One region of the Yersinia sp. 2541 StPb PI genome, then DNA from elsewhere that is predicted to be linked to it. Evidence: riboswitches for the same ligand, from Rfam matches in the RefSeq annotation. Region 1 holds a riboswitch; each other region holds the start of a gene.

Region 1 (10,793 bases):
ATTGGCTCAACAAAGATATAACCCCGTTGATTGACGCCGCCCGAGCGCGGGCAGACAAACAATATATTGCAACTGAAACCATCGACGTGGCTGGGCAACCGGCCATTGTTGCGGCTGCGGCCTTAACTACTGGTAGTGATCCACGCGTTAAAACAGTGGCTGGAGCACCCTCTGTTCTGGTGTTTATCGATTTACTGACACAGCCCGAGCTAAATACCTTGGGCGAAGATTATGGTATTCATCAACTGCGTACCCCTGAGGATGAAAAAGACGCGGCATCCAGCCCGTCAGTTCTATTATCTGCCAGTGATAACAGCGCATTGACGCTGCATTGGAATCAGGATATGCCCGGCGCGCAACTGCTCAACATATTACTCCCACTACTGACGCTGGTTGCATTGATTCTTGGGCTGACCGGCTGGTTAGTTCTGCGGCGGGCGATGTCAGAAGCACGGGTAGCGGATGAAAACAAATCTGCTTTAATCGCCAGCGAAGAACGCTTTCGTCATGTCGCCGAAGCTGCTACCGACTGGTTATGGGAAACCGATGCCGATTTACGCATCACCTACCTGTCGCAACGGTTTTTGACCATTACCGGATTAAGTGTGGAGCGCTGGCTGGGGCGTAATCTTGATTCACTGTTAAATTGCGATATTATCCCGCTGCGCTCTTGGTTACAGCACACCCATCTGACTGAATCTCGCAATGAGTTGCAATGCACTTATTTCTCCGCCAAAGGCGATAAACGCATTTGCCGTATTTATGCCAAACCTATCATCCAAAACAACGAAACCATTGGGTTCCGTGGCACCGCATCGGATATCACCCGTGAAATAGAAGCACAGGAACGGATTCAGCACCTCTCTCTACATGATGCATTGACCGGTTTACCCAACCGTCTGCGAATGAAAGAATTCCTGGAAAATAAGTTACGCCATTTAGCTGCGGCCCCCCACCCGCTGGTTATCCTCAATGTTGACTTGGATAAGTTTAAACCTGTTAACGACACTTTTGGTCATGTTACCGGTGATCTGGTACTGCATCAGGTATCTGAACGCCTAAGAAGTTGTTTGCGTGATCAAGATTTAGTCGCGCGTCAGGGGGGAGATGAATTTGTTCTAATTATCACAGGTCTTGCGTCACGCAAAGAAATTGAACAGCTTTGTACGCGCGTTATCACCCGAATCGAAAGTCCTTACGTGATAAATGATCAGGATATTTATATCGGGGCCAGCATTGGTATTGCACTGGCACCTCAAGACTCAATGCAAGCCGAAGAGCTATTACGATTTGCAGATATTGCCATGTATGAAGCTAAAAACAGTGGCCGTAACCGTTGGAGCTTCTACTCCAGTGAAATGAATGAGCGCCTGATGCAACGCAGTGAGCTAGAGCGTTTTTTACGTCAGGCCGTTAAGCACAACGAATTTAACCTTTATTACCAGCCACGCTACCGTATTGAGGGAACACAACTGACGGGTGCTGAAGCCTTGGTGCGCTGGAACCACCCGATTTTGGGGCTGCTGATGCCGGATCAATTTATTGCGCTGGCCGAAGAGACGGGGCTTATCACCTCAATTAGCGACTGGACCATGCTACAGGCATGTCAGGATGCATCGACATGGCCCTCGTCACTGATTGTTTCCGTTAATATTTCTGCGGTTGAATTCAGGAACCAGCGCCTGATAGAACGAGTGCGCCAAGTCCTGCTGCTCACTGGGCTACCTAGCCATCGATTGGAGCTGGAAATCACCGAGCGGATAATGATTGAAGATGCCGATGGTGCCTTTAAAACCATGACAGCATTGAAAACCCTGGGTGTGCGCTTATCGATGGATGACTTTGGTACTGGATATTCCTCACTGAATTATCTGCGCCGCTTCCCGTTCGATGGATTGAAAATTGATAAGAGCTTTACCGATGAACTGGCCGAGTCACATGAAGGCCAATCAATTGTCGAAGGAATCATTAACCTCGGCCATGCGCTGTCCATGACGGTGACCGCCGAAGGGGTAGAAACCGCCGAGCAGCTCGGGCAGTTACAGACTCTGATGTGTGATGAAGTTCAGGGTTATTTCTTGGGTAAGCCAATGAAACTGGATGATTTATTAGTTCTTATCCGTAATACACATTATGACTGAGGGCCGTTCAGCCGCTGGCGCTCAAGGCGATAGGGCTGAGCGGTAACGCTATTTTTAAGAGGTTAACCGGGGAGAGGCTATACCAGATCGCTTATTTTCAGTTGATAAAGGCCATCTAGAAAAGCTGGAATAAAGCTACCAGGGCCTGCCACCTGCTGAGATACCTGCCCGCCGACTTGTGACATCACCCGGCAAGCCGTTGCCACATGATGTAAACGGTCGCCTTCCAGTGCGCAAAATGCCGCTACCACGGCAGAAAGTGCGCACCCCGTCCCCACTACCCGGGTCATCAGCTTATCGCCACCGGTCACGGCAAAATCACGCAGGCCGTCGGTGATATAATCCACCTCACCGGTAACCGCAACCACAGTCTGCACCTGTAGTGCCAATTGGCGAGCAGCAGGCAGTGCACTCACCGAAGAATCGACACTATCCACCCCACGCCCCATAGTCGCCATACCGCTTAATGCCATGATTTCCGAGGCGTTACCCCGTATTGCCGCCGGTTTTAGCGCTAATAATTGATGGGCAAAATCAGTACGATAGACAAGCCCGCCGACCGCAACGGGGTCCAGCACCCAAGGGGTAGAGGATTGATTTGCCGCCTGGATTGCCGCCAGCATGGATTCGGCCTGAGCGCGGTGTAACGTGCCGATATTGATAAGTAAACTGTTCGCCATTGTACTAAATTGTGCGGCCTCTTCAGCTTCAACCACCATGGCAGGAAAAGCCCCTAATGCCAGTAACACATTGGCAGTGAAGGACTGTACTACCTCATTAGTCAGGCAATGGACTAATGGCGGTGTAGTTTGGAATTGTTGCAAACAGGCCGCCGCCAGTGCATCAGGGTACGGGAGAGGAGCGATTGAAAAGTCAGAGCGAATAGTATTCATGATATCCCCCACCGGCGAACAAGAAGGGGGACCGTTGTTTATGGACTCAACAACGATACCGCGACTTCCCTCCGCTGGTATAATCCAGATCAGGTAATACGGGTAAAATCTCAGCCATTACGCATTTAGCGGCAGGCACCCCGAGTCAACGAGCTTTATTATTAACACAATTAGCGGTAATCAAACACCATTAGCCATAATCATCACTTATGGCATTTTGACGCAGCGGCAATCAGTGCTTGCCCTAGAGCCAGCCCACCATCACCGGCAGGCAGACGCTGGGGCAGCAACAGTTGGAAATCATGCAGTTGTGCGCTAAGTAACTCACGCAGTAACCGGTTATGTAGCACCCCACCTGAAAAGACAATAGTATCAATACGATAATACTGGGCCGCCTGCCGCGCCAAAGTAGCAAATCCCTGGGCCAGAGCAAAATGGAACGCATAGGCCCGCTCCGCCGGAGTGGCATTATAAGCCAACCATTGCTGCCAGAAAGTGGCTAAGTCCAGTTGGTTATCGCACAGCGGCATCGTCACTGGCGGCACTGAAACCGCACTTTGTCGCGCCAGTGCTTCCAACTGGCAGGCGGCTTCGCCCTCCCAACTTATCGATAGCGGGGCAAGATTGAGTGCAGCCGCTACTGCATCAAATAAGCGCCCAGTTGAAGAGGCCAACGGCGCATTAATCCCCCGCTCAATCGCCCGCGCCAATACCCTACCCTCCGGCTGAGGAATCACCGCACTCTCAGGCAAATGTTGCCAATTGGGGACATAGCGCTGTAACTGGGCCAGCAGGTTACGCCACGGTTGACGCGAGGCCAGATCGCCACCGGGTAGTGCCACTGCGGGCAAGCCACCAATATATTCACAGCTCGTATAATCTACTCGTAGGCATTCACCGCCCCACAATTGACCATCAGCGCCATAACCCAGCCCATCCAATGCCACACCAATCACCGCCCCACCCTCGCGAGGCCAGCCATGCTCTGCCAGACAAGCCACCAGATGGGCATGATGATGTAGCACGTCAACACAAGGGATATTCCACTGTGCTGCCAGGGTTTTCCCTAATTGGTGGCTGACGTATCCGGGGTGAGCATCCACCGCTATCACCTGTGGTGTGAAATGGTAAATATCACAAAACAGCGCCACTAACTGCTGCTGTTGCTGTGCGATATCGCGGTCTTCCAGATCCCCCAGATGTTGACTCAACACTGCATTACCATCACGCAGCAGGCAAAACGTGTTTTTCATATCCGCACCCAGCGCCAGAACTGCTGGCTGCTGGCTAAATCCCGGAGGTAACTCGAAAGCATCTGGCACATACCCTCTGGCTCGGCGTAGCATTTCAGCACTGCTGCCGGTGAGTCGCACTAATGAGTCATCGGCCCGCTGCACAATTTGCCTATCGTGCAATAACCAGTGGTCAGCAATATCTCTCAGGGCACCTAGCGCCTGCTCATTACTCAATGCCGGGGGTTTACCACGGCCATTACCGGAGGTCATCACCAGAGGCCGTCCGACCTGTTGCAGCAGCAAATGTTGTAACGGATTGGCGGGTAGCATCACGCCAATTTCAGGTAAGCCCGGTGCCAGCGCCGTACACAGCGGGCTATCAGCCCGCGACGAAACCAACACAATCGGAGCCGCAGGGCTACATAACACGCGTAATAACGCGGCGCTATCGTTACTTTGCACGCAGCGTGATAACCAGTCGGCGTGCGGTAACATCACCGCCAGCGGCTTGGAAGGCCGTTGCTTGCGCTGCCGTAAACGGGCCACCGCAGCAGCATTGGTGGCATCTACCGCCAGATGGAATCCTCCCAGCCCTTTGACGGCAACAATATCTCCTGCCAACAGGGCGGTTGCGGCTTGCTCTAGCGCCGCAAAGTTGTGCGCAATCGATTGTCCCTCTCGCCCCGTTAGCCACAATTGCGGGCCACAATCGGCACAGGCATTGGGTTGGGCGTGAAAACGGCGATCGGCCGGATGGTCATATTCTGCCTGACAGGCGGCACATAGTGGGAATTCGCGCATGGCGGTATAAGGCCGGTCATAGGGCATGCGGTGAATAATAGTAAAACGTGGGCCACAATGGGTGCAGTTGATAAACGGGTAGCGGTAGCGACGATTGGCAGGATGGTTCATTTCAGCCAAACAGGCGTCGCAGGTTGCAGCATCCGGTACAATTTGCGTATCCATCTGCCCGGCACCGCTGTGATGAATCACAAAATCCAGTGGCGGCTGCGCCCAATGGTAGGGCGAGGTGGTGACACTATCAATTTGTGCCAATGGCGGGCAATGACGCGGCAGTGCCTGTAAGAAATCCGCCAGCGCCGGTGATTGCCACAAGTGAATCGTCACGCCCGCACTGTCGTTACTGACATCGCCCCTTAGCGCAAAGCGGTGGGCAAGCTGCCAGATATAAGGGCGGAACCCCACGCCTTGCACCTTACCTTTTACCCGCAGGCAGAGGCCATTTTTATCCACAGAAACTCCTTCACAAGGCTGCCAGCAACCTGTTTTATAGCTCGGAGATTGCGGGGCGACTGCACCGATGGGCGCTTCGACGGCTCACGCCGTTACGACCCATTCGGCACATTTCCCCACTTATCAAATAGTTAATCGCCTGTCACTTCAAGTGCGAATGGGTTCCCAAAAGTCATTGGAGTTACAGGTAGGCAGCAAGTAAGCAAATCCCAATGAGCTGACATCAGTCAGTGATTCGGGTGAGCGAACGCAGCTAACACCCCTGCGGCTTCAAGGACGAATGGGATCAGCAAATACGGGGCAATGGCTCATCCAGAGGCAAATCCAATCTACGCGAAACACCATACGCACCGCATAAGCGCACTTGTTTATTCTCAGTCACCTGCCCGATAACGGCGGCATCCTGGCCGAGTGGATGGTTATGGAGCGCTGTTAATACCACTTCTTGTGCCTCTGGTGACACCACCAGCACCAGCTTACCTTCGTTGGCAAAGTTGAGTGCATCCAGCCCCAGCAATTCGCAAATACCCCGCACCGCCGGTTTCAGGGGGAGATCTGATTCGTTGATCTCCATGCCGCAACCGCTGGCGGCCGCAAATTCATGTAGGATCGCCGTCACGCCGCCACGGGTAGCATCACGTAACGCCCGCACTCCGGGAATAGATCGCAGCGGAGCGATCAACGGTGCCAATAGTGCACAATCGCTCACCAGCTCTGCTTCCAGCCCCAGCCCTTCACGCAGGTTCAGAATGGTCGCGCCATGATCACCTAAAGTGCCACTGACAACGATCCGATCACCAGCACGGATCATCGCGGTTCCCCAGTGAATATCTGCGGGGATCACGCCTATGCCGGTGGTATTGATAAAGATCTTATCCGCCGCGCCACGCTGCACGACTTTGGTATCACCTGTAACTATCTGAATCCCCGCCTGCCGCGCGGTAGCCGCCATTGATTGCACAATGCGCGTGAGAACATCCATCGGCAAACCTTCTTCCAGAATAAAACCGCAGGAGAGATAGCGTGGCGTTGCGCCACTGACCGCCACATCATTTGCTGTGCCGCACACGGCCAACTTGCCGATATCGCCGCCGGGGAAAAAGATCGGATCAATGACATAGCTGTCGGTGGATACCGCCAGCCGATCGCCCTGTACGGTTAGATCCGTCAGCGCGATACGCGCCTGATCTTCCCGTTCATTCAGCGCCGGATTGGAAAACTCCGCCAGAAACAGTGATTCGATCAAGCTCTGCATTGCCCGGCCACCGCTGCCGTGGGCCAGAGTAATCTCTTTCTTATTCATTTAGTTGTGACCTTATTAATAACCCAAAGTCATTGGAGTTGCAGGTAGGCGCTGCAAGCGAACGCAGCTCCCCTCAGCAGCTTCAAGTACCAAGGGTTATCGATACTGATAATAAGCGGCGCAGGCCCCTTCGGATGACACCATCAGCGCGCCAAAGGCATTGTCTGGCGTACACTCACCGCCGAACAGTGAGCATTGATCAGGCTTGCAACGCCCAGTCAGCACATCACCACAGCGAGATCGTGGAGAGTCTGCCACCTGCTGCTGCTGTGGTTTGAAACGTAATTCGGCATCAAATTCGGTATAGTCAGGGCTGAGTTGTACGCCGGAATCCGCGATTTCCCCCAAACCACGCCATTCGCTGCTGGCTTTAGCAACAAAAACCTCTGTCATTGCCTGTTGTGCCAGTAAGTTGCCGCTGTCCGGCACGATACGCCGATACTGGTTCTCTACCACACAACGCCCGCTGACCATCTGTTCAAGCAGCATTACTAGCCCCTGCAAGATATCCAGCGGCTCAAAACCGGTAACCACCAATGGCTTGTGGAATTGGTCGCAAATAAAGCCATAGGGCGTGGTGCCAATCACCATACTGACATGACCGGGAGCCAGAAAAGCGTCGATACGCACATCCGGTTGTTGCAGCAAGCTACGCAAGGTAGGAATGATGGTGATGTGCTGGCAGAACACAGTGAAATTGGTCAACCCGAGCCGTTTGGCTTGTTGCAGGGTTAAGGCACTGGCAGGCATGGTGGTTTCAAAGCCGAGGCCAAAAAACACCACTTGGCGATCAGGATTATGCTGTGCCAGCGTCAGTGCATCCAACGGCGAATAGACCACGCGAATATCCGCGCCGCGCCGTTTGGCATCCAGCATCGAACCATTGCGCCCTGGCACACGCATCGCATCACCGTAAGTGCAAAAAATCACCTCAGGATGCGTGGCGATTTCCAAACAGCTATCAATGCGGCCCATCGGCAACACACACACCGGGCAGCCCGGTCCATGGACAAACTCCAACCCCTCAGGCAGCAGTTGATCAAGGCCGAATTTGAAGATCGCATGAGTGTGCCCACCGCAGACTTCCATAATTTGTAGTGGCAAGCGCTGTTGATCCGCGATCTGCGGCAATAACTGTTCGATCCGTTGCAATAATGCGCTCACTAATGCGGGATCACGAAACTCATCAACGTAACGCATCGCGTGCCTCGCTTGCAGCGCTGGCATCCCAATCCAGCCCAACTGCCTGCATATGTTCCAGCGCGGCCAGTGTCTGTTGTGCCTCTTCTTCGTCAAGCAGGCTCATGGCAAACCCAACATGCACCAACACCCACTGACCTAGCAATGCCGCCGGGGTATCGTCGCATACCAGTGCGATATTGATTTCACGCTTCACTCCGCTCACTTCCACCCATGCCAGTTGGTGAATGTCTTCACCCACCGCCACAATTTTGCCGGGAACGCCTATGCACATCGCTGTGTCTCCAGCCATTCCAGCCACAAATCCATCCCCTCTCCGCTACTGGCAGACAGCGCAATCACCTGAATATCAGGATTCACCTGACGGGCATAGGCAATGCACTGTTCAATATCAAAATCCAGATAGGGCAGCAGATCGATTTTATTGATAATCATCAGGGTGGAAGCTGCAAACATATGGGGGTATTTCAGCGGCTTATCTTCGCCTTCAGTAACTGACAATACCGCCACTTTATGGCGTTCGCCCAGATCAAAGCTAGCCGGACACACCAAGTTGCCGACGTTTTCAATAAACAGCAGGCTATCATCAGCCAGAGCTAAACGGTGTGCCGCATCGTGCACCATCTGCGCATCCAGATGGCAGCCTTTACCGGTATTGACCTGAATCGCGGGTACGCCTGTGGCGCGAATACGTTCGGCATCATGGGTGGTTTGCTGATCACCTTCAATTACCGCGCAAGGCACTTGCCCGGCCAGCAGTTGCAAGGTCGAGGTCAGTAGCGTGGTTTTGCCAGAACCGGGGCTGGAAACCAAATTCAGCGCCAGAATATGTTGTTCGACAAAATGCTCACGATTATGGTGAGCTAACTGGTTATTTTTGCTCAGCACGTCTTGCTCGATTTGCAGCAAGCGGCGCTGACCCATGCCCGGTGCGTGGCTGCCAGCCTCGCCCTGTCCGTAATGCAGCCCTTGTTGATCGGCATGCACTTGTGGCGCAAAGGTTTCAGCTTCCGGCTGAGCTGATTCCGGTATCGCTACCGGTTCAGGCGTTTTACCGTGGTAGTGATGATGAACATCGCCCTGATGGTAATAATAGTGATGATGGACAATGACCGGCTGCGTGCCTTTGGCAACATATTTATGTTTATGCTGAGTTTTTTGCGGCTGGGCATCGTTGGGGTGGTCATGATGGTGATCATCATGGTGGTGGCCATCGTGATGATGGTGGCCGTGACCATCATCATGATGGTCGTGGTCATGATGGTGACTGTCGTCGCCTTCGATCTTTGTTTCGCCGCTGGCGCAACCACAAGTCGTGCACATAGGAATTCACTCCTTCAGGATTATTCCACTTCTATCTGTTTTACCTGCAAACTGTCACCACTCTCCACTTGCAGAGCATGGCTGCCACAATGCGGGCACCCGGCATCGTGCCGTTCAATCTGAACACTGGCGCTACACTCCCAACACCAGGCTTGTGCGGGTAAATAATTGATATGCAATTGGCAATTAGCTGCCAATGTCTCACGGCTGGCCGCGTCAAAACTAAAACGCAATGCGCTCTCCTCAATACAAGAGAGCGCACCAATCTCCAGCCATACCGCCGTTATTCGTTTGGCCCTGTTAAGCCTGGCCTGTGTTTCAATCAGCTCCAGCGTACTGAGGCATAAACTGATTTCATGCATGCTGATTCGTCATTTGACTAAACAACGCCCGCCGCCGTGGATTAGCCGGTGCATCAGCATTGCTAATGGGCAGTGAAAGCACCATGCGAGCGCTCTGTTCTGCCAGCAGCAGCGCCTGTTCCGCTTGCAGCGTGGTGTCCAATGGCGACATCAGCGAGCGGCTCAGGTACTGGCCGCAACCGGCTATTTCGCCGAGCGTAAAACTGATGGTGCCGCATGGCAGTGCCAGCATCAAGCGCTCACCCACCACCCGACGCGGCCAGCTTTGCTGCGGCCCCGGTAATACCACTAAACTCAGCATCCACGGGGTTAATAACGCCCCCACCCATTGCTGCTCAAATAACTGAAAGCCACAGGCGCGTAGCGGTATGTGGTCACGGTAGAATGGCAAGCCGCGCATCTCATCCGCGGCAATCTGGCTAAAAACCTGCTCCAGCAAAGGTGCCGGGTTTTGCGTCAGCCCGATAATGCCAGCGTCATCAAGGAAGTCAGACATGGTCTTGCTCCCGCGCGTTGAGCGTAATTCCGCTTAAGCGCAATGCGGCCAGAATCTGCTCCAATGCTGGCTCCATCGCCTGTATCACCGTCGGTGTCAGGCCAATTCCTGGCGCCAGAGATTCTGGCACCACGCCCACCAATGTCAGTTGGCGCGGGGATTCACCGGTCAGTTGCAGTGCCATCAACACATCGCATAGCCCCAACTGGTGGGGCGAGACTTTGCGGCTGAACATAGCCGGTATCTCTTTATCATGCAGCACCGCGACACTGCCCGGAGGCTGGCCGGTGAATACCGCATCAGCAACAATCAAATGTTCGCGGTTTGCCATCGCTTCCATCAGCTCTAAACCGGCGGTACCGCCGTCCAACACCTCAACACCTGGGGGTATCTCAAAGCGTTGTTCCAATGCTTCAACCAGACGTACCCCCACCGCTTCATCGCTGAGTAATAAGTTACCTATACCTAATACCAAAATCCCCATCACAGCACCTTGACTTTGGTCACTTCGTTGCCCGTTGTATCAACAATATGTACGGCACAAGACATACACGGGTCGAATGAGTGAATGGTCCGCACCACTTCG
Region 2 (10,793 bases), 3.7 Mb from region 1:
GCCTTCTGCGCCATCGGTTCGAGATAAGCCAGTGCTGCGGGCGAAATCAACGCCATTAAGTCGTCGCGATTCGGTTTGACGGCATTAATGGCCCGTTCAACATCAGCGGCGGTTTTACTGTTAATACGCAGAGAAATATCATCCCAATCTAATTGTTGCCAGTGTTGGCTGAAATCTTCAGACATGATGCTCCTCCTCTAACTGGCTGAGAAAGCCAGTCAGTGGGCTGGTGGCAATGGCCTTGCCAAACTGTTGGTTGCCAAGCCCCGCCTGACGCGCCAATTCACCGGATTCAACCGCCAAACGGAAAGCATGCGCCATGTGTACGGGTGAGCGTGCCACGGCAATTGCGGTATTGACCAGCACGGCATCAGCTCCCAATTCCATTGCCTCAAGCGCATGGCTTGGCGCACCAATTCCAGCATCGACTACCACGGGCACTTTGGCCTGCTCGATAATGATTTGCAGAAAGTCGCGGGTACGTAAGCCCAAATTTGAGCCAATCGGTGCACCCAATGGCATGACGGCAGCGCAGCCTGCTTCTTCCAGCCGCTTGCACAATACCGGGTCCGCACCACAGTAAGGCAAAACAACAAATCCCTCTTTCACCAGTATTTCGGCGGCTTTCAGGGTTTCTATTGGGTCAGGCAGTAAATACTTCACATCGGGATGAATTTCCAATTTTATCCAATGGGTACCCAGCGCTTCACGCGCCAGACGGGCGGCAAATACAGCCTCTTGCGCAGTTTTGGCCCCCGAGGTATTAGGCAGCAAACGCACACCTAATTGTTGCAAGGGCGCAAGAATTGCATCGTTCCCTGCCCGTAAATCAACCCGTTTCATCGCCATAGTAATCAGTTGTGACCCCGAGGCGCGCAATGCTTCCAGCATTAGTTCCGGGGTGGAGAATTTTCCCGTACCGGTAAATAAACGTGAGGTAAAAGTGGTATCGGCGATCTTCAGCATGTCAGCCCCCGGCAATCGCTTGGAATAGCAAAATGTTATCACCCGCGTGTAACTGGCATTTTTCCCAGTCAGTGCGGGGGACGATGACCTGATTAATTGCCAGAGCCGTACCCGGCTGGTGGCGTTTGAGCTGATTGAGCAGCATTGCCGCAGTGATATTGCTCACCACTTCTAATGGCTGATCATTGAGCACAATCTGTATATAACCCGTTTTCACTGTGCACCTCCGCAGGCAGGGCAATGCTTGGCCCGAGTCAGTTGCAGGGTGCTCCAGCTCTGCTGCTTGCCATCGAATAAGCGTAATTTCCCGCTCAGTGCCGACGGCAGTCCTGCCAACATCTTGATGGCCTCCAGTGCTTGCAAGGTACCAATGACGCCGACCACCGGCCCCAATACGCCAGCAGTACGGCAGTTACGTTGTGGTAATTCTTTATCGGGATATAGACAGGCGTAGCAGCCTTGAGAATAAGGCGGCTCAATCACCAGCAATTGCCCGCTGAATCCCACGGCACTACCGCTAATTAATGGTTTTTGTGCAGTGATACAGGCTGAATTTACCTGATGGCGCGTCTCCATGTTGTCGCTGCAATCCAGCACCAAATCAGCGTTAGCTACCGCATCGGCCAATGCCGCACCTAGCAGCCGCGTATCAAATGGGACAATCTCAATCAACGGATTGAGGCTTTGCAAATGACGTTGGGCTAACCGTGCTTTACTTTGATTAGCTGAGGATGTTTGGCTGATATCTGTGGTGCGATACAGGATTTGGCGCTGTAAATTGGTCAGTTCCAGTTGGTCATCATCAGCCAGTAATAGCTTACCGACACCGGCTGCCGCCAAATAGAGCGCAGCAGGCGAACCAAGGCCGCCAAGGCCGATAATCAGCACACAGGCACTTTTCAGCTTCAACTGGCCCTCAGGGCCGATATCCTCCAGTAATAACTGGCGGCTGTAGCGCAAGAATTCGCTGTCACTCAACTCATGCTTGTTTGTCATCAGCCAGCTCCTTGCCCTCAATCAGGTGCAGTAATTGTGCTGTTGCCTGCTGCCAATCGTCACTCAGGGTAATAGCACTGACGACCGCTACACTACCGACACCCGTGGCCAGGACCGCCGGTACGCGCTCAATGCTGATGCCGCCGATGGCAACTGTCGGGTAGTCTGGCGTGTTGTCGACCATCTGCTTGAGTACCGTCAACCCTTGTGGTGATGACGGCATTTGCTTGGTTTGTGTGGGGAAGATGTGGCCCATGGCGATATAAGAGGGCCGGACAGCTTTAGCTATCGCCAGTTCCTGCTCATCATGGGTTGATACGCCCAGCCGTAATCCAGCTTGCTGAATCGCGGCCAAGTCGGCTGTTTCCAGATCTTTCTGACCCAGATGAACACCATAGGCACCATGCTTAATCGCCAGCCGCCAATAATCATTGATAAATAAGCGTGCCTGATAGCGTTTGCCTAACGCTATGGCAGCGGCAATGCCTTGTTCTACCTGCGCATCATCTAACTCTTTGATACGTAGTTGTATTGTGGTTACGCCTGCGGCAAGCAGGCGCTCTATCCAAAGTAGGCTATCGACGACGGGATAGAGACCAAGACGCTGTACCGTCGCAGGGAAACCTTTCTTTGCAGAAAATGAGGCATGATTAGACAGGTTCATTATTGGCCTCGCTCTTGAGGTTAACGGGGCTGTGATACAGCTCGCTGCCGCGAGAGCGGAACTCCGCTGACATCTGTTCCATACCTGATTGTAAAATTTCGATCGGTTGGGCTGCTGTTTCTTGTGTCGCTGCTAGCTCTTGCGCCACAGCCTGTTCTTGCGTAGCGGCATAGTCGCGGACTTCCTGAGAGATTTTCATCGAGCAGAATTTCGGCCCGCACATTGAGCAGAAGTGGGCCACTTTGCCGGACTCCTGCGGCAGGGTTTCGTCGTGATAGGCTCGTGCGGTTTCTGGATCAAGCGCCAGATTGAACTGATCTTCCCAGCGGAATTCAAAGCGCGCTTTCGACATGGCATTATCGCGGATCTGCGCACCGGGGTGGCCTTTGGCCAAATCTGCGGCATGGGCGGCGATTTTATAAGTAATAAGACCTTGTTTCACATCCTCTTTATTAGGCAGGCCAAGATGTTCTTTCGGTGTGACGTAACACAACATGGCGCAACCGAACCAACCAATCATGGCGGCCCCAATACCTGAAGTGAAATGATCATAACCCGGCGCAATATCCGTAGTTAGCGGGCCTAAGGTATAGAATGGCGCTTCATGGCAGTGTTCCAACTCTTCCGTCATATTGCGGCGAATCATCTGCATCGGCACATGACCGGGGCCTTCAATCATCACCTGCACATCATATTCCCAGGCGATTTTGGTCAATTCACCCAAGGTATGCAGCTCAGCGAACTGGGCTTCATCATTGGCATCCTGAATGGAACCAGGGCGTAGGCCATCACCCAGTGACAGTGAGACATCATAGGCCGCACAGATCTGGCAGATTTCGCGAAAATGCTGATACAGGAAGTTTTCCTGATGATGGGAAAGGCACCACTTCGCCATAATTGAACCACCACGGGAGACGATACCGGTCAAGCGTTTGGCGGTCATCGGTACATAGCGCAACAACACACCGGCATGGATAGTAAAGTAATCCACCCCTTGCTCGGCCTGCTCTAACAGTGTGTCACGGAACATTTCCCAGGTTAGGTTCTCAGCCACACCATTTACTTTTTCTAATGCCTGATAGATAGGAACGGTACCAATAGGGACCGGGCTATTGCGCAGGATCCATTCGCGGGTTTCATGGATATAGCGTCCCGTGGACAAATCCATTACGGTATCTGCACCCCAGCGGGTTGACCACACCAGTTTTTCTACTTCCTCTTCGATGGAGGAGGTCACCGCAGAGTTACCGATATTGGCATTCACTTTCACTAAAAAGTTACGACCAATAATCATCGGCTCAGATTCTGGGTGGTTTATATTGGCGGGAATGATAGCTCGGCCCGCCGCCACTTCCTGACGTACAAATTCGGCAGTGATATTTTCTGGCAGGTTAGCGCCAAAAGCCTGTCCTGGATGCTGCTGGCGTAGTACCTCACCACGAATACGTTCACGGCCCATATTTTCTCGCAGCGCGATAAACTCCATCTCTGGCGTGATGATACCCTGACGGGCGTAATGCAGTTGGGTGACGCATTTGCCTGTGATGGCTTTCTTCGGGTGTGGCAGATGCTCAAAACGCAAATGATCCAAGCCTTCGTCGGCCAAACGTTGTTGGGTGAAGCCAGAGCTGACAGAGGTCAGTGCGGCGCTATCCTGGCGTTCAGCTATCCAGCTATCGCGTAATTTGGGTAACCCGCTGTGAACATCCAGTTTGGCATTTGAGTCACCATATGGGCCGGAAGTGTCATACACCGGGATGGCTTCGTTATCTTCATAGCGTGGTGCGTCTTTGCCACCGCCAATCAGTGTCGGACTGAGCTGGATTTCGCGCATCGGTACCAGAATATCTGGCCGTGAGCCTTGTAGGTAAATACGTTGGGAGTTGGGGAAAGTGACACCTTGCAAAGTATCAATAAACTGTTGAGCTTGTTCACGTTGTTGTTTACGTGGAATAGGTTTACGTGGGCGTGATGAACTTTTAGTGGTTGTATTATTAGACATAGCAATTCCTACCAGTGTGGTTTATAGGGAAAATTGCTTGTCTGGAGCTTGGCGGGAGTAACGATGTTGGCCAGTAACCGGCAGCTACCTGTAAGGATAAAGACCGGGCCTGTAGCGATAAATTACTCTTGTTCCCTTCGCGGGTATTAACCCGATCAGGTTCCGCGGATCCCGAATTAACGGTCTCAGCCTGCGTTTGCTTTCCTAAGAAAACAGGTGCTAGGCACTCCGACAAGAAACCCCAGTATATGAGGTTGAATTAAAACTACAAGCCCGTGCTGTTCAGCGGGCTATTTTACCGGCCCTGTTTGAATAACTGGCTGGGCGGCTTGCCATGACTCGGCTGCCCATTGAATCAATTGATCTTCCAAGCGGAAACGGGCATCAAGGGCTTCGCCGATATCAGATAATGCTTGTTGAAACTCGATACAACTGTCCTGATCGATCTCAATGTTGGTATAACGATCATGGAATGTCATGATCGTTTGAGTATTATTTTTTAACGCAGGATACACTTTGGTCGTCAGCGCCATTTTTGGGCTAGACGCGCCTTCCACCTGTTTGATAATTCTGTCATAGATATGAAAATGCCCGGAAGAGAGATAATCCACTAAATTATGGCAAAAGTTCTCCAGCGCTTTTTCGTTAAGCGGGGTATGCTTTTCTTTTTGCGGCTTAATACCGATCACTGTGCAATATGAAACTAACAGTTCTTTACGCGCATGAAGCCATTGATCAATTAATTCATTACTGCCGCCAACGCGTTGAGTCAGGCTTTCTAGTCGGTTGAGCATGAACGACTCCGTGAGTAAGGAAAAGTAATAGTGGGTTACAAAAATGTAACAAGCCGGATTCTAGATTGCCAGTGAAGTCGAGGTTGTGCAACAACGATATGGAACTACAACTTACAGGTAAAGAAAGTGGCTGGTGGATTGTCAGTCATGAAAACAAATTATGGTTGCCGAAAGGGGAGTTACCACAAGGTAATGCCGCTAATTGGTCATTGCAGGGCGCAGCGGCAAGGCAAATCGGTGAATGGCAAGGGCAGGCGGTATGGTTGATCCGTCAGATGATGTCTACTGATATGGGTTCCGTGCGGCAATTACTGGATGTGGATCGCGGCTTGTTCCAATTGGCTGGGCGTGGTGTGCAACTGGCAGAGTTTTATCGTTCTCACCGTTTTTGTGGTTATTGCGGTCACCAAATGCAGGCCAGCCGTTCCGAGTGGGCTTGTCTGTGTAATCACTGCCGTGAGCGCTATTACCCACAAGTCGCCCCTTGTGTGATTGTTGCCATTCGCCGTGATGATGAAATTTTATTGGCGCAGCATGTACGGCATCGAGGCGGCATTAATACCGTATTGGCAGGCTTTGTCGAAGTGGGTGAGACTCTGGAGCAGGCGGTTTCCCGTGAAGTTTTAGAAGAAAGTAATATTCACATTAAAAATCTGCGCTACGTAACATCACAGCCTTGGCCGTTCCCCCATTCACTGATGATGGCGTTTATGGCCGAGTATGACAGTGGTGAATTGCGACATGACCCTAAAGAGCTGCTAAATGCCGGTTGGTATCGTTATGACCAATTGCCATTACTGCCGCCGCCAGGCACCGTAGCACGACGATTAATTGAAGATACCGTGGTGTTATGCCGCGAGCACCGTGAGTTGATCTAATCAGAAGGGAGTGCTGAAGCGCTAACCTCATAGCCGACGCAGTTTAAATCCCACGAGAGTGAGTCATTATCACGCCCTTAATAGCGGCGGCAGTTAGCAGGAAAGTATTATCTGACATGCTACAATATGGTCCGCTAAAAGATGGCCGCCAGATAATTAAGGGAGCTCCACCATGAATGAGTTGAAAAACGATCGCTATCTGCGAGCCTTATTGCGTCAACCGGTAGATGTAACGCCGGTATGGATGATGCGTCAGGCGGGCCGTTATTTGCCGGAATATAAAGCTACCCGCGCGGTTGCCGGGGATTTTATGTCGCTGTGCAAAAATGCGGAACTGGCTTGTGAAGTGACGATGCAGCCATTACGTCGCTATCCATTGGACGCCGCGATTCTGTTTTCAGACATTCTGACCATCCCTGATGCTATGGGGCTGGGGCTCTATTTTGAAACCGGTGAAGGCCCACGCTTCCAATCCCCGATTACTTGTCGCGCCGACGTCGAAAAGTTACCCATCCCCGACCCAGAACAGGAATTGGGTTATGTGATGAACGCGGTAAGAACCATTCGCCGTGAGCTGAAAGGTGCGGTGCCATTAATTGGTTTTTCCGGCAGCCCATGGACGCTGGCAACCTATATGGTTGAAGGTGGTAGTAGCAAAGCGTTTACCAAACTGAAGAAAATGATGTATGCCGAGCCGCAAACCCTGCATCTGCTACTGGATAAACTGGCCGATAGCGTCATCTTGTATCTCAATGCGCAAATCAAAGCTGGCGCTCAATCTGTGATGGTGTTTGATACTTGGGGCGGGGTACTGACAGGGCGTGATTATCTTGAATTCTCCTTGAACTACATGCATAAAATCGTCGATGGCCTGATCCGCGAAAACGACGGGCGTCGGGTGCCGGTGACCTTGTTCACCAAAGGTGGCGGGCAATGGCTGGAAGCAATGGCTGCTACCGGTTGTGATGCATTAGGGTTGGATTGGACCACGGATATCGGCGATGCGCGCCGTCGGGTGGGTGATAAGGTCGCTCTGCAAGGCAATATGGACCCCTCTGTGCTATACGCACCACCTGCCCGTATTGAGCAGGAAGTGAGTACTATTCTCGCAAGTTTTGGCCAGGGTGAAGGGCATGTGTTTAATCTGGGGCACGGCATTCATCAGGATGTCCCGCCAGAACATGCAGGGGCTTTTGTTGATGCAGTGCATACATTATCAAAGCCTTATCATCAAAACTAATCGCTTATACCCAAAGTCATTGGGGCGGCAGGTAACCGTACTGTAGCTTCAAGCTCGAGGGAGGTTGGCCGATGATAGATACCAAAGCGTTACGGGCAGAACAGTTACAACGAGCATCTGAAATTATTCTTCACGATGATTTTGATAGTGGGTCAGTGCACTTTATTGCCGGTGCGGATGTTGGTTTTGAGCAGCAGGGGGAGATTACCCGTGCTGCTATCGCGATTTTGCGTTATCCCTCGCTAGAACTGGTGGAATATCAGGTTGCCCGCGTGGCAACTTCACTGCCGTATATCCCCGGTTTACTCTCTTTCCGTGAATATCCTGCATTATTAGCCGCCTGGGGGCAGTTGCAGCAACGGCCTCAACTGGTGTTTGTTGATGGGCAAGGTATCGCACATCCGCGTCGTTTAGGCGTTGCCAGCCATTTTGGGCTGTTGGTTGATGTCCCGACCATTGGTGTCGCCAAAAGTCGCCTGTGTGGGCACTCTCTGCCGCTAGAGAGCGATAACGGCGCATTACAACCACTCATTGATGGTGATGAGCAACTTGGCTGGGTGTGGCGTAGCAAAGTCCGTTGCAATCCACTGTTTATCTCGCCCGGTCATCGGGTCAGTGTTAGCAGTGCTTTGGCGTGGGTACAGGCTTGCATGGCGGGCTACCGTTTGCCTGAGCCAACCCGTTGGGCTGATGCTATCGCCTCAAACCGCCCGCAATTTCAGCGTTGGGTGCGGAAAAATCCTGATTTACTTGGCAACCATAGGGATATGATTTAATTTCGGGTACACTGCCGCGCAGATAATGAATAATGAGAACTTATAATGATACGTAATCCGATTCATCTACGTCTCGAGAAGCTGGAAAGTTGGCAACACCTGACTTTCATGGCTTGCTTATGCGAGCGGATGTATCCCAACTATCAGCAATTTTGTCTGGAAACTGAATTTGGCGACCCGGCTGTTTACCGGCGCATTCTGGACCTGATCTGGGAAACTTTGGTCGTAAAAGACGCAAAAGTTAACTTTGATAGCCAGTTAGAGAAGCTGGAAGAGGCAATTCCTTCAGCCGATGACTATGCTATCTACGGTGTTTATCCTGCCATCGATGCCTGTATTGCATTGGGCGAGGCCATCCATTCGCGTTTGAGTGGTGAAACACTGGAACATGCTGTCGCTATCAGCGAAGCATCAATTCGTACCGTTGCAATGTTGGAAATGACGTTGGCCGGTAAAGAAATGACCGATGAAGAACTGAAAATTTTGCCTGCGATTGAAGAAGAATGGGATATCCAATGGGAGATTTTCCGTCTGTTAGCTGACTGTGAAGAGCGCGACTTAGATCTGATAAAAGGGCTACGATCTGACCTGCGGGAAGCGGCTGTTAGCAACATTGGCATAAATTTAACGCAATAAGGCAAGAAAACGTGATTTAACGCCTGATTTGTCACGTCTTAAGGCTTCACATCTGCCCCCTGTCTGTTCTACATTTGGGGGGCGAAAAAAAGTGGCTATCGGTGCGTGTATGCAGGAGAGTGCTGTCCATCGGCATATCCGTCGCACTCGATGCTTTGCAAACGATAAACACACTGTAAGGATAACTTATGAATAAGACTCAACTGATTGACGTAATCGCGGACAAAGCGGACCTTTCTAAAGCACAAGCTAAAGCTGCTTTGGAATCCACACTGGCTGCAATTACCGAATCTCTGAAAGACGGTGATCCAGTACAATTGGTTGGTTTTGGTACTTTCAAGGTAAACCATCGTAATGAGCGCACTGGCCGCAACCCACAGACTGGTAAAGAAATCAAAATTGCTGCAGCTAATGTGCCAGCGTTTGTTTCTGGTAAAGCACTGAAAGATTCTGTTAAATCTTAATAGTGTGTCAGTGAAAATAATAAGCAGGGGGGTGGCAAAGCCCCTTTTGTTTATGCAGCGGGTGCTGATGACCCTCGGTTTAGCCTTTGGTCTCAGCGCCTGTAGCAGTCAGTCAGGTTCCCCTCAATTTAGTGCCAGCGGATATATCGCCGATAGCGGTGTCGTTCGTTTATGGCGTCAGGATAATGCGCAGCAGCAGCCACAAGTGCTGATGAGCGTCTACAGCCCCTATTCCGGGGACAACACTCGCGTAACCTTCTACGAATATCAAAATGGCATTTTGCGGGAAATTCGGCGCAACGATTTGGGTCATAACCCGCAGAGCGTCGAGCTGCGTTTTGATGAACAAGGACAGGTGAGTTTTATGCAGCGCCAGTTGGCCGAACGGCGTGAGCAGCTCTCTGCGGATAATATCGCGGTCTATCAGTTGGAAGCGAAACGAATTCTCGAACAGAGCAGTGCACTGCGCGCCGGAAATGTCAGGTTAATTCAGGGACAGTGGCGAGATGGTGTGGTTACCACCTGTGATAAGAAGACGTTGCGATTGAAAGTTGACGATAACTCACAGGCATGGCTGAGCAAACGGGGAGAGGGCAGTGCGCAACCTCTGGGCGTCGCGTGGTTGGATTCGTCGGAGGGTCAGCAATTGCTGTTGGTTGCCAATCAGGACTTCTGCCGCTGGGAGCCGACAGCCGGTAGTTTGTGAGACCTGATAAGAAGCAGGGCACAGCAAGCTGCGCCCGTAGAATACAAGGGTAGATTTATTTACCGCGAGCAATCGCCCGATAACCAATGTCTTTACGGTAGAAAGCCCCTTCCCACTGAATATTTTCAGCTAACCGATACGCGTTTTGCTGTGCCTGGGCGACGGTGGCACCCAGCGCAGTTACACACAATACGCGACCGCCGCTAGTGACGACTTCATTATTGCCATTCAGTTTGGTTCCGGCGTGGAACACTTTGCCGTCAGCTACCTCCTGCTGTGGTAATCCATGAATGACATCACCCTGGCGATAATCTGCCGGATAACCGCCAGCGGCCAACACCACACCCAGCGATGGGCGCTCATCCCAGTCAGAGGTCTTCTCATTCAATTTGCCTTGAGCACCGGCTAAGCACAATTCAACCAAGTCTGAACGCATGCGTAGCATGATGGGTTGAGTTTCCGGGTCACCAAAGCGACAGTTGAACTCAATCACTTTTGGTTGCCCGTCAGCGGAAATCATCAGACCGGCATAGAGGAAGCCGGTATAGACATTACCTTCTGCCGCCATACCGCGCACTGTCGGCCAGATAACACTTTCCATCACTCGCTGATGAACTTCATCAGTGACTACCGGTGCCGGGGAATATGCCCCCATACCACCGGTATTCGGG
Region 3 (10,793 bases), 570 kb from region 1:
GGTGGTACGTAATTACCAAAATAAGCGCGGTACAGCCAATGGTTTTGTGGTGAATAAAGGCGATCGCTATCGTCTGAGCATTCAATCCATTGAATTTCGCATTCCGAAGGCCGTGTTGTGGATGAGCTTTCGCCGTAAACCCCGCACCATGGAGTTAATCACCTACGAAACATTGGGCGAACAACCCAGCGGTATGCAGCAGTACCGTAATATCCTCGATGAAGAGTTGCTACAGCAACTCGATGCCGATTGGCGCGAATTGAATGATTATCTTGGTGCAGCCTGCTGGCAACTTGAAAATGACACCCCGCTGTGGCAACAAACCCGACAACAGATAACGCCCGAGACTATCCGTCAGTTAGTCGATGCGCCTATTTTTCGCACCAAACATCTACAGGCTGATGGGGATTACGCCGGGTTCTGGGCCGGAGAGTACTTTTTTGCCGTTCGCCAACCTAGCGCAGGCAACCCATTACCTGCGGTACAAATCTCCTGGCGTGAAGATGAAAAAGATATCGGCAGTTATCAATTTGATCTGATTAACGATGAAACAGGCGAGCCAAAACTCTCACTGTGTATCCGCCCACGCAAAGGCGCGGACAGCTATCTGCTTAACCGTTTTGATGCCCATCACTTGCAACGTGCTATCGCGATGTTTGCGATGACTCAGCGCTATTTATTGGCATAAAAATCTCTGCCATTTCAATAAATAAGGCATGCACTTCGTCATTGGAGCTACAGGTAGGCGGCAAGTGAACACATCCCGATGAGCTGACTCAAGTCAGTGATTCGGGGGGGTGAGCGCAGCTAACACCCCTGCGACTTCAACGACGAAGGATCCCCAAAGTCATTGGAGTTGCAGGTAGGCGGCAAGTGAACACATCCCGATGAGCTGACTCAAGTCAGTGATTCGGGGGGGTGAGCGCAGCTAACACCTCGGCGACTTCAAGGACGAAGGATCCCCAAAGTCATTGGAGTTGCAGGTAGGCGGCAAGTGAACACATCCCGATGAGCTGACTCAAGTCAGTGATTCGGGGGGGTGAGCGCAGCTAACACCTCGGCGACTTCAAGGACGAAGGGGATTACCACCACCGGTGAAAATGATGCACCGGCCCGACCCCCTGTCCGACTTCAAGGGTATCGGCTTGTTCTAATGCACCTTGCAGATAGTGTTTGGCGGCATTCACTGTATCTGCCCAATCGTGGAGCCGTGGCCGTAAGGCCGCCAATGCGGCCGATAAGGTGCAGCCGGTGCCGTGGGTATGGCGAGTATTTACTCTGCGGGTAACAAAACGCTGTTCGCCTTGTGCCGTAAACAGCCAATCGGGGCTATCTTCACCGCTCAAATGCCCTCCTTTCATCAATACTCCCTGACACCCCAGAGCCAACAGTGCTCGCCCCTGTTCACACATTTGTTGCTCATCGCGCGCAGGCTGGCAATTGAGTAGCGCGGCTGCTTCTGGCAGATTCGGGGTAATCAAAGCCACTCGCGGTAACAGCAGTTGACGTACTGCGTCTACGGCCTCTGGTGCCAATAATGGATCACCGCTTTTGGCGACCATAACGGTATCTAGCACCACAAATGGGATGGGATAACGTTGCAGTTGTGTGGCAACAATCTCGACAATGTCAGCATTAGCCAACATACCGATTTTCGCGCTATCGATGCGCACATCACTGAGAACAGAATCGAGTTGAGCTGCAACAAACGCCGGTTCGATGGGATAAACTGACTGCACACCACAGGTATTTTGTGCCACCAAGGCGGTGATCACACTGGTGCCGTAAGCTTGCAAAGCAGAGAAAGTTTTCAAATCAGCCTGAATACCGGCCCCACCGCTAGGGTCAGTTCCGGCAATCGTGAGTGCATTAATTCGCTTCATGAATATCTCTCCACACTCATATCAATGGGAGATCGAATAGCAGCAACAGCGAGAATAGCTAAAGAGAAAACGGCAGGTTGAACGAACATATTCCTCCTAACCGGCGGTCAAGAAGGCGGAACCCTAAGGTGCCGAGACTTCCCTACGCTGGCATAATCCAGATCAGGTAATACGGGTAATATCTCAGCCATGCCACTGTTTGTGGCAGGCACCCCGAGTCAGAATTGTTATTATCATGGGCAGGTGGTAGAAGATCAATCATGTATTGGCTCAACCAATGATCAATTTCGCGAAAGCACCCTGTTTTGGAGGTATAACCATAGGATGAGTATCAAGATTCGTCAGTATCAGGAAAGTGACCGGCCATTCCTGCGCACCTTGTATCTGGCATCACGTAAAGCAGCCTTTACCTGGCTGGACGTTGAACACTTTAGGCTGGAAGATTTTGATCGCTCAACCATTGGTGAAACTGTGCTGGTCGCCGTTGATGGCGATCAACACTTAGGTTTTGCCTCAATTTTTATGGAAGAGAGTTTCCTGCATCATCTGTTTATTGCCCCTGAACTACAACAGTCCGGTACGGGAAAAGCCTTATTGCAGGCAGCACAACAGCTATTTACCAGCCACGGCTCACTCAAATGTCTGGCAAAAAACCAGCAGGCGCTGGCGTTTTATCAAAAACAGGGGTGGGTAGCTATTGCCACCGGCATCAGTAATGATGGCGAATATACATTAATGCATTGGCATAATGAGAAGGTTAAATAAGAACAATATTGATAATATTAGTTAAAAAATAAAATTTAATATCTAACTTACTATCAAACATCGCTGCATCGTTATATGGGTTATTTTCCCCTCACAGATAAATCAGAAATAAGCACAAGGGAACTGGGTTTCCTTGTGCTTATTTTCTATTCCCCGCGCAGCGCCTTCACATCATCGGCTTTTATATTCAGTGCCGGTTGTCCGAATTGCTGTAGCAGATAATGACTCAAACTAACAACCTGCTCATCGGTTAAGGTGTTAGCAAATCCGGGCATAAAGACTTCACCGTCATTGGTTTTGCGTGACACACCGTGGAGAATCACATTAATTAGGTTATTGGGCTCGGATGCCCCGACCACCGAGTTTTTCATCAATGAAGGGTAATAACCGTCTTTCACGCCCTCACCGGTGAAACTGTGGCAACTGGCACAGTTCCCCAAATACAGGCGCGCGCCGTCAGTGTTGTTATCTGCCGTGAAAGGCATACCGCGTAAGGAATTAACACTACTTGCCGCTTGCCCCCAATCCGAACGACTCTTGGTTTCGTCATCTGGATTTAATGGCTCCAGGGTACGCAGATACACCGCCATGGCATTGAGATCACTCTCGCTCAGGTGGCGAGTACTGTTCTCAATAACTTCAGCCATCGGCCCGGCAGCTTGTGCTTTACCGTCAACATGGCCGGTGCGCAGATATTGCACCACCTGCTGCTGACTCCAGCCGCCAATACCGGCATGTGGATCAGAGGTAATATTAAACGCCGTCCAACCATTAATCTCTGCCCCCCCATAGGCTTTGCTCTCTTTCATCCCCATGGTGATATTACGCGGGGTATGGCACTCAGCGCAGTGCCCCAATGCTTCAACAAAGTAAGCACCCTGATTCCATTGTGCATCTTTAGTGTTGTCCGGCTGAAAGCGCTCCCCCTCGAAATTGACCAAATTCCAGAACCACAATCCCCAACGCTGGTTGAATGGGAAAGGCATGTCATTTTCGCGGTTAGCTTGATGCACTGCTGGCAGACTAAACAGATAGGCTTTAATGGCTTTGACGTCAGCATCCGTCAACAAGGTATATGAGGTGTAAGGGAATGCTGGGTAGAGATTCTCACCATTTTTCCCTTTCCCTTCATGTAATGCGCGCAAGAACTCTTCATCCGTCCAATTGCCAATTCCGGTCTCTTTATCGGGCGTGATGTTGGGCGAATATAGCGTGCCCATCGGCGTCTTGAAGGCAAGTCCACCGGCAAAAGGCTTACCGTCTTTGGTGGTATGGCAGGCCACACAGTCAGCGGCCTTAGTCAGGTACTCACCACGTGCAATTAGGTCAGCATCAGCACTGGCATACCCAGTTACGGCTAAACCTAATGCGATAAGCAGGAGATTCACTGAACAGCCCAAGATTTGTTTTCTCATCTTACACCTCGGCCTTTAATGTTTCAGCGATACGCAGCGAGAGTGCGGCAATCGTCAAAGTACAATTAACTGAACCGACAGTTGGCATCACACTACTACTGGCGATAAACAGGTTTTTATGGTCATGGGTGCGACAATCGCTGTCCACTACCGAGTCTTTCGGGTCACTGCCCATAATGGTGGTACCCGTAATATGATTGTTATTGGCGAAGTTATTGTTGAATTTAACCTCGGTTCCCCCCATCAACTTTGCCGCCTCGGCATAGACCTGCTGAGTGTGTACCGCACTTTTTCGCACATAATCATCCATTGCATAGTAAAACTCGGGTTTCGCAATGCCGATGGCGTCTTTCTCGCTAGCGCTGGGGATAATGCGATTTTCGACATGAGGCAAAATCTCGTGGAAGCTGTCGAATTGTACAAAACGCGCGGCCCTGTCACGGATTTTGGCCTCAAGCTGTGGCCCGAGTTGCAAATCCCCCTGTTTGAGTAATTCAATCGTGACTTGATCGGTACGTGACAAATTGGATAAATGAATTTTTTTCGCTGCAAAATCAGCACGAAATGCACCATCACGGAAGCCGATCATCGACGTCATTTCCTGCGGCCCACGCCCTGGCCACAAGGGTTCACTGGCCATAAAAGTCACCCCGGTTCCGGGGTGATCCATTAGATTGCGCCCCACCATATCGGAACTATTACCCACTCCCCGTGGATTTTTCTCATCGGTGGACATCAGCATCAGTTTCGGAATTTCAATCCCATTAGCGGCCAGTACGAAGTATTTACCCTCAGCCCGATGCTCATTGCCTTGTTCATCTTTAAACAGTGCCGCAGTAATCTGTTGTTTATCATTAACTTCTAACTTATAAACCACAGCTTTGGGGCGCACGACTGCCCCCGCCTGCTCGGCTTTTTCGACATGAGTGATACCGTTATACATGGCGCCAATCGGGCAAATAGGCATGCAGTTGTTATTACCACAACAGGTTGGCCGGCCATCATAAGGTCGACTGTTACGGGCGACCGGTTCAGTGACCACATTGAAACTTCCGCCGTTAAAGCTGCCACCGTTAAAAACATGGCTATTTAACACCGTCTTGATGCGCTGTTCATTCCACGATAATGGCAATGGTGCCATCGGATAGGGTTCACTGCGGGGTGATCCTAGATCTTCATCACTTGGCCCCCAAACACCTAATTCCTGTTCAGCGCGCAGATACCACTTTTCCAACACGGCATACTCAATTGGCCAATCTCGCCCGACGCCATACACGGTTTTCAGTTTGAAATCGTTAGGCAAAAAGCGCCACGCAGAAGCCGCCCAGTGCCAGGTTGTGCCACCCACTGCGCGGATATATTGCACATCATACGGATGTTCACCCTTTTGAATCAGATAGTTATTATTTGGGTTAGATTCAGGATGAGGCGCATACGCGGTGGAAGGATATGGCGCCATGTTGTCTGATTTATCCGGCTGATTACGGAAGTTTTCTACAATTTCCCAGCGAGAGAGGCGCGGACCTGCCTCTAAAACCAGTACTGACTTGCCAGCCATGGCCAGTTGATGGGCAACCAGCCCTCCTGCAACACCCGAGCCAATAACGACGATATCCGCCTTTAGTGTGTCAGCCATAAATGTATTCTCCAAAATTATAAGGCGACATCAGGCTTTACAGCCCAGTATCCGGGTTTATTCGGGCAATAAGAGCGAATAACCAACACATCGGATACCGCATCGAACATCAACGCATTCTCATAGCTGATTACCGCCGCATCGGTTCCCTCACCGATCACGCCGATATACCAGCCTTGCAATATTTGCCGGGCGATTTGTTGTTGCAGGGGTAGCCATTGCTGAGGTTCACCCGAAGGCAACGGTTGTAACAAGGAGAGTTTTTGGTCAAAATCGCCTATTTTCCCGAGCAGAACCTGATAGATTCGTTGACCAATCTGCGCATTAAGCTGGCGCTTACCGGTCAATGCGCGTGATACCAACATGAATCTTTCTAAATTCTGTGGCGAGGTTTGGGTCGATGCCGCGAAAGCATCTAGTGAAAGGGGACTCATCAGGCTACTGACTAGCCCGACGCCGATATATCCCAGCAGACGGCGGCGTGAAATACCCCGCACCTGAGGTATCGGAGAGAGATTTACCGACATGTTTTTTCTCCACAAAACAGCACGCACGCAGTATTCATCCGTTGTATTTAGGAACATGCTGCTAATCGGCATGTGCTAACAGATGCGGGCTACTGCGAGCTAAACTACCCTGCGTTTTACACAGCGGCAGTGGCAATCTTGACTAATAATGAATGGACTTCTCGTCTTATTGACGATGTAAGTTATGAGATGCGGATGTTAAATATTTAGTTGAGTTGTAAAGATTCGTCAAGATTATACCTCATCAGTGAAGGGGTAAAGCAAAACGTGATTCATATCACATTTTGTAACTATAGAGCCGGATCATGCCTTCACCTCAATCATTACTTCAATACGATTAAGGACATATGCCACTTGATGCCAAACTTGCTGATATTCGGTTGAGTTATAGGTACGTAAAAACTCCACCAGCAGTGTTTTGGTTTGTTGCCATATTGCATCATCGACCGGATGCTCTTTATTTGTCTCAAAGAAGGTTTCCAGTGTTTCAACTTTTTGCAGGTAAGCATCCAACGCAGCAGTCCATTCACTTGTATGCAACTTGTGAGAAATTTGCGCCAGCAGCCAGGGCATATAGTCGCGACTGAGGCTAACATCCCAAGTATCAGCATCTGTTACAGACCATGTGGCACTTAGATCACCACAATGTGTGCCTTGATCATCGGTAAATCCGTGCAATGCACAAATAGCCTTTTCTACATCAAGCACATAGCCTAAGGCCGGATTATTAATGAATACAGCATCATGAGGGGTTCGCTCATTAAAATTCACTACAGCACCTATATATTCACCTAATTTTGGCCCAGTCAGCACACCTTTGAAGTTAATATATGATGTTTTTTCATTCATATAAAAATGCAAAAGTTTATTTTTATATCCATTAACCAGATAATGATATTCCCAGTCAGCCATAAAGTACCATTTTTTGCTGTATATATTATAAGCTACTCCATTATCACAACGGTACTCTAAACTATTATCACTGTAGTTACTGCGATGGTAGGTAAAGCTAATCGCCGAAGGTTGGTCAGTGCCATCATTCAATAATGAAAGGCACGAGGACTCTATTAACGCTTTACCCTCACTTAATTTATTATAAGCCATCAGTAATTGAGTTTCTGCATTATAATAAATATGATTCCTACCTTTTTTACTCCCCAAATAGATATAGGTATCATCTGGTTGGTCCAAACGATGGGTTATTACCTCACGTTGGTCATTTACACCCCTTGATTCAAGCGTTTCCTTATATTGTAAAAAGGGTCTTACTGCCTTTTCCTGCCACGTTTCAATAGTAGACGCATCAAACCATAGAGTGTATTTATTCACGGTCCCCTGCTGAGAATGTTGTTCCCTGCCATGTAGAATATTAATCGGGCTAGTATGTAAGCTCACATAGAAACCGATTTGATCTAATGATAACGCGGTACCCGTCCCTTGATTGACTAATCTTATTTCATTTTCTACCACCTGAGGGAACCAATACTGGCCAGAATTATTAAAATCACAATAGGTAAATGCCACATCAGCATCAAGCTGGGAACTACGCCGAACCACCGGTGACAAACAGTAAAGGTTGCGATCAAACCCTTGCCCGATAAAGGCCGTCATTATCTGCCCTGCATGACTATAAAAGAAGTAAGAACTTTGTCCATCAGCACCAATAGGCTGACTTTGCTTGGTTAAAAAGATGCTATGACCATTGTTAACATAATAATCATAGCTGAAATATTTTTCAGCTAAAATGTCTGAATGGTAATTGAATGTCACCCTCTTATTCTCAGGATATAAACTCTTTGGTAATACACGATAAGAACTGATATCTGCTGTTAATCCATACTGAGCCAACTCAGCCGCATTGGTGTTTTTATAAAGCGAAGCAGACTTCCCCAAAAATGAATAATCACTAAAAACCTCAACCCGTAAATTTAGCGGAATTTTTATTGATGCAATATTATTATTCCATTGGCTAAATAGCCATTCATCCTCGGTATAATAAGGCACGCAAAATTTTGTGCCGTCCTCCTTTTCAGAGTAATTATCTTTTGAATAAAAACAGACATTATCTTCATTATTATGCTCTGCTATTGTGGATATTGATATAAAGATCCAAGGAACAATCAAAATACTAATTTTAGCATTCATATTTCACCTGTTAATTATAAAGAAACCAAATATAATCTTTCACATCAAATGGGAAGGTAAGCGTTACAATTTTTATATTCACATATAGTAATCTTACCTAAAAGCGATACTCACAAAAGCATCGTTCATTTTTTATTTATCCGTGAAGGTAAAATATAAATTTTTATTTCATCGCAGCCAAAATAAAAAGCCCCCGAAAGTTCGGAGGCTTAATTAATGTCAGAACACTATCTTATCGACGAGTGATAGTATTTATTCCCACTCAATGGTAGCTGGTGGCTTGCCACTGATATCGTAAACTACACGGGAAATACCATTCACTTCATTGATAATGCGGTTTGAAACGCGGCCCAAGAAGTCGTATGGAAGATGCGCCCAATGTGCGGTCATAAAATCGATGGTTTCTACTGCGCGCAGTGAAACCACCCAATCGTATTTACGCCCATCGCCCATCACACCAACAGAACGCACTGGCAGGAATACGGTAAAGGCTTGGCTCACTTTATTGTACAGATCAGCTTTATGCAGCTCTTCGATAAAGATGGCATCAGCGCGGCGCAGCAAGTCACAATACTCTTTTTTTACTTCGCCCAGAACACGTACACCCAAACCTGGACCTGGGAATGGATGGCGATATAGCATGTCGTACGGCAGACCTAATTCCAGACCAATTTTGCGTACTTCATCTTTAAACAGCTCTTTCAGTGGCTCAACCAGCCCCAGTTTCATCTCTTTCGGCAAACCGCCCACATTGTGGTGAGATTTAATTACGTGTGCTTTACCAGTAGCAGACGCTGCTGATTCAATCACATCAGGGTAGATGGTGCCTTGTGCCAACCACTTCACTTGATCTTGCTTACACGCTTCTTCATCAAACAGTTCGACAAACACGCGACCAATGATTTTACGCTTCGCTTCAGGTTCATCGACACCAGCCAGCGCTGCAAGGAAACGATTTTCGGCGGCAACATGAACAATATTCAGGCCGAATTTATCACCGAACATTTCCAGCACTTGGTCGGCTTCATTCAACCGTAGCAGCCCGTTATCGACAAACACACAAGTCAGGCGGTCACCAATAGCGCGATGCAGCAGCATTGCCGTCACAGAGGAGTCAACACCACCGGACAGGCCAAGAATCACATGGTCTTCACCAATTTGCTCACGCAGACGAACAATGGCGTCTTCGATAATGGTGGCCGGGGTCCATAAGGCTTCGCAGCCGCAGATATCCAACACAAAGCGCTCTAACAGGCGTTGGCCTTGTTTGGTATGTGTGACTTCTGGATGGAACTGCACGCCATAAAAACGCTTCTCTTCGTTGGCCATAATGGCAAACGGGCAGGTATCGGTGCTGGCAACCGTCACAAAATCAGCAGGGATGGCAGTGACTTTGTCACCATGGCTCATCCATACATCCAATATTGCTTCGTTGGCTGGATTGATAGCATCTTTGATATCGCGGATCAGTGCGCTGTCAGTTTTGATTTCCACCTGCGCATAACCGAACTCGCGCTGATTTGAACCTTCAACTTTGCCCCCCAGTTGCATCGCCATAGTCTGCATGCCGTAGCACACACCTAATACCGGGACACCCGCAGTGAACACGTAATCAGGCGCGCGTGGGCTGTCGTGCTCAGTAGTGCTTTCAGGACCGCCAGAAAGAATGATGCCGCTTGGATTAAATTCGCGGATCTGAGCTTCGGTTACGTCCCACGCCCATAGTTCACAATAGACACCGATTTCACGAACGCGTCGCGCCACCAGTTGGGTGTATTGCGAGCCGAAATCAAGAATAAGGATGCGATGCTTATGGATATTTTTTGTCATGTGCGGCGTATTCCACAGAGAAATAATAAAATTAAATAGTTACCATAATTATTTATGAATCATTCCAGTCGGCGAAGCCAAAAAGTTAGTTACCGCCCGCAGCACAGCATACGCAGTTGACACTAAGTCAATGAGCAATGCGAGCCGAGAACGATGACCAAATTCGCCGGTTTAAGCCCCTGGAATTAGCCCATGCGATAGTTAGGGGATTCTTTAGTGATAGTCACATCATGCACATGGCTTTCTTGAATCCCTGCACCACTGATGCGCACAAACTCAGCTTTGGTACGCAATTCATTGATAGTGGCACAACCGGTAAGCCCCATGCAGGAGCGCAAGCCCCCCATTTGCTGATGTACAATCTCTTTCAACAAACCTTTGTATGCGACACGACCTTCAATACCTTCCGGTACCAGTTTATCGGCAGCATTGTCAGTTTGGAAGTAACGGTCAGAAGAGCCTTTGGACATCGCGCCCAGTGAGCCCATACCACGGTAAGATTTGAATGAACGGCCCTGATAGAGTTCGATTTCGCCCGGAGACTCTTCAGTCCCTGCCAGCATAGACCCCACCATGACACAGGAAGCACCCG

What was found. A riboswitch is a leader RNA that binds a small molecule or an ion and turns the genes downstream of it on or off. The one in region 1 is predicted to bind thiamine pyrophosphate.
Positions count from the first base shown of each region.
Region 2: linked by a shared signal. The riboswitch ahead of thiC (phosphomethylpyrimidine synthase ThiC) and the one ahead of thiM (hydroxyethylthiazole kinase) in region 1 are both predicted to bind thiamine pyrophosphate.
Region 3: linked by a shared signal. The riboswitch ahead of thiD (bifunctional hydroxymethylpyrimidine kinase/phosphomethylpyrimidine kinase) and the one ahead of thiM (hydroxyethylthiazole kinase) in region 1 are both predicted to bind thiamine pyrophosphate.

Region 1 is NZ_JAZGQB010000001.1:660,109-670,901, reverse strand. It holds gene V1953_RS02940 (bifunctional diguanylate cyclase/phosphodiesterase) at 1-2,141, shown strand, start outside; gene thiM (hydroxyethylthiazole kinase) at 2,219-3,034, opposite strand; TPP riboswitch at 3,084-3,187, opposite strand; gene hypF (carbamoyltransferase HypF) at 3,238-5,523, opposite strand; gene hypE (hydrogenase expression/formation protein HypE) at 5,810-6,826, opposite strand; gene hypD (hydrogenase formation protein HypD) at 6,923-8,026, opposite strand; gene hybG (hydrogenase maturation factor HybG) at 8,013-8,300, opposite strand; gene hypB (hydrogenase nickel incorporation protein HypB) at 8,291-9,349, opposite strand; gene hypA (hydrogenase maturation nickel metallochaperone HypA) at 9,370-9,711, opposite strand; gene hybE (hydrogenase-2 assembly chaperone) at 9,704-10,207, opposite strand; gene V1953_RS02895 (HyaD/HybD family hydrogenase maturation endopeptidase) at 10,200-10,691, opposite strand; gene hybC (hydrogenase 2 large subunit) at 10,691-10,793, opposite strand, start outside.
Region 2 is NZ_JAZGQB010000001.1:4,377,923-4,388,715, reverse strand. It holds gene thiH (2-iminoacetate synthase ThiH) at 1-185, opposite strand, end outside; gene V1953_RS19695 (thiazole synthase) at 178-966, opposite strand; gene thiS (sulfur carrier protein ThiS) at 968-1,183, opposite strand; gene V1953_RS19685 (HesA/MoeB/ThiF family protein) at 1,180-1,962, opposite strand; gene thiE (thiamine phosphate synthase) at 1,946-2,626, opposite strand; gene thiC (phosphomethylpyrimidine synthase ThiC) at 2,613-4,628, opposite strand; TPP riboswitch at 4,744-4,869, opposite strand; gene rsd (sigma D regulator) at 4,919-5,422, opposite strand; gene nudC (NAD(+) diphosphatase) at 5,521-6,300, shown strand; gene hemE (uroporphyrinogen decarboxylase) at 6,473-7,540, shown strand; gene nfi (deoxyribonuclease V) at 7,612-8,316, shown strand; gene V1953_RS19650 (YjaG family protein) at 8,362-8,952, shown strand; gene hupA (nucleoid-associated protein HU-alpha) at 9,141-9,416, shown strand; gene V1953_RS19640 (DUF1481 domain-containing protein) at 9,469-10,122, shown strand; gene purD (phosphoribosylamine--glycine ligase) at 10,178-10,793, opposite strand, start outside.
Region 3 is NZ_JAZGQB010000001.1:1,230,666-1,241,458, reverse strand. It holds gene V1953_RS05460 (hypothetical protein) at 1-688, shown strand, start outside; gene thiD (bifunctional hydroxymethylpyrimidine kinase/phosphomethylpyrimidine kinase) at 1,083-1,883, opposite strand; TPP riboswitch at 2,006-2,109, opposite strand; gene V1953_RS05450 (GNAT family N-acetyltransferase) at 2,208-2,648, shown strand; gene V1953_RS05445 (c-type cytochrome) at 2,795-4,063, opposite strand; gene V1953_RS05440 (GMC family oxidoreductase) at 4,065-5,699, opposite strand; gene V1953_RS05435 (sugar dehydrogenase complex small subunit) at 5,717-6,226, opposite strand; gene V1953_RS05430 (hypothetical protein) at 6,530-8,371, opposite strand; gene guaA (glutamine-hydrolyzing GMP synthase) at 8,624-10,201, opposite strand; gene guaB (IMP dehydrogenase) at 10,387-10,793, opposite strand, start outside.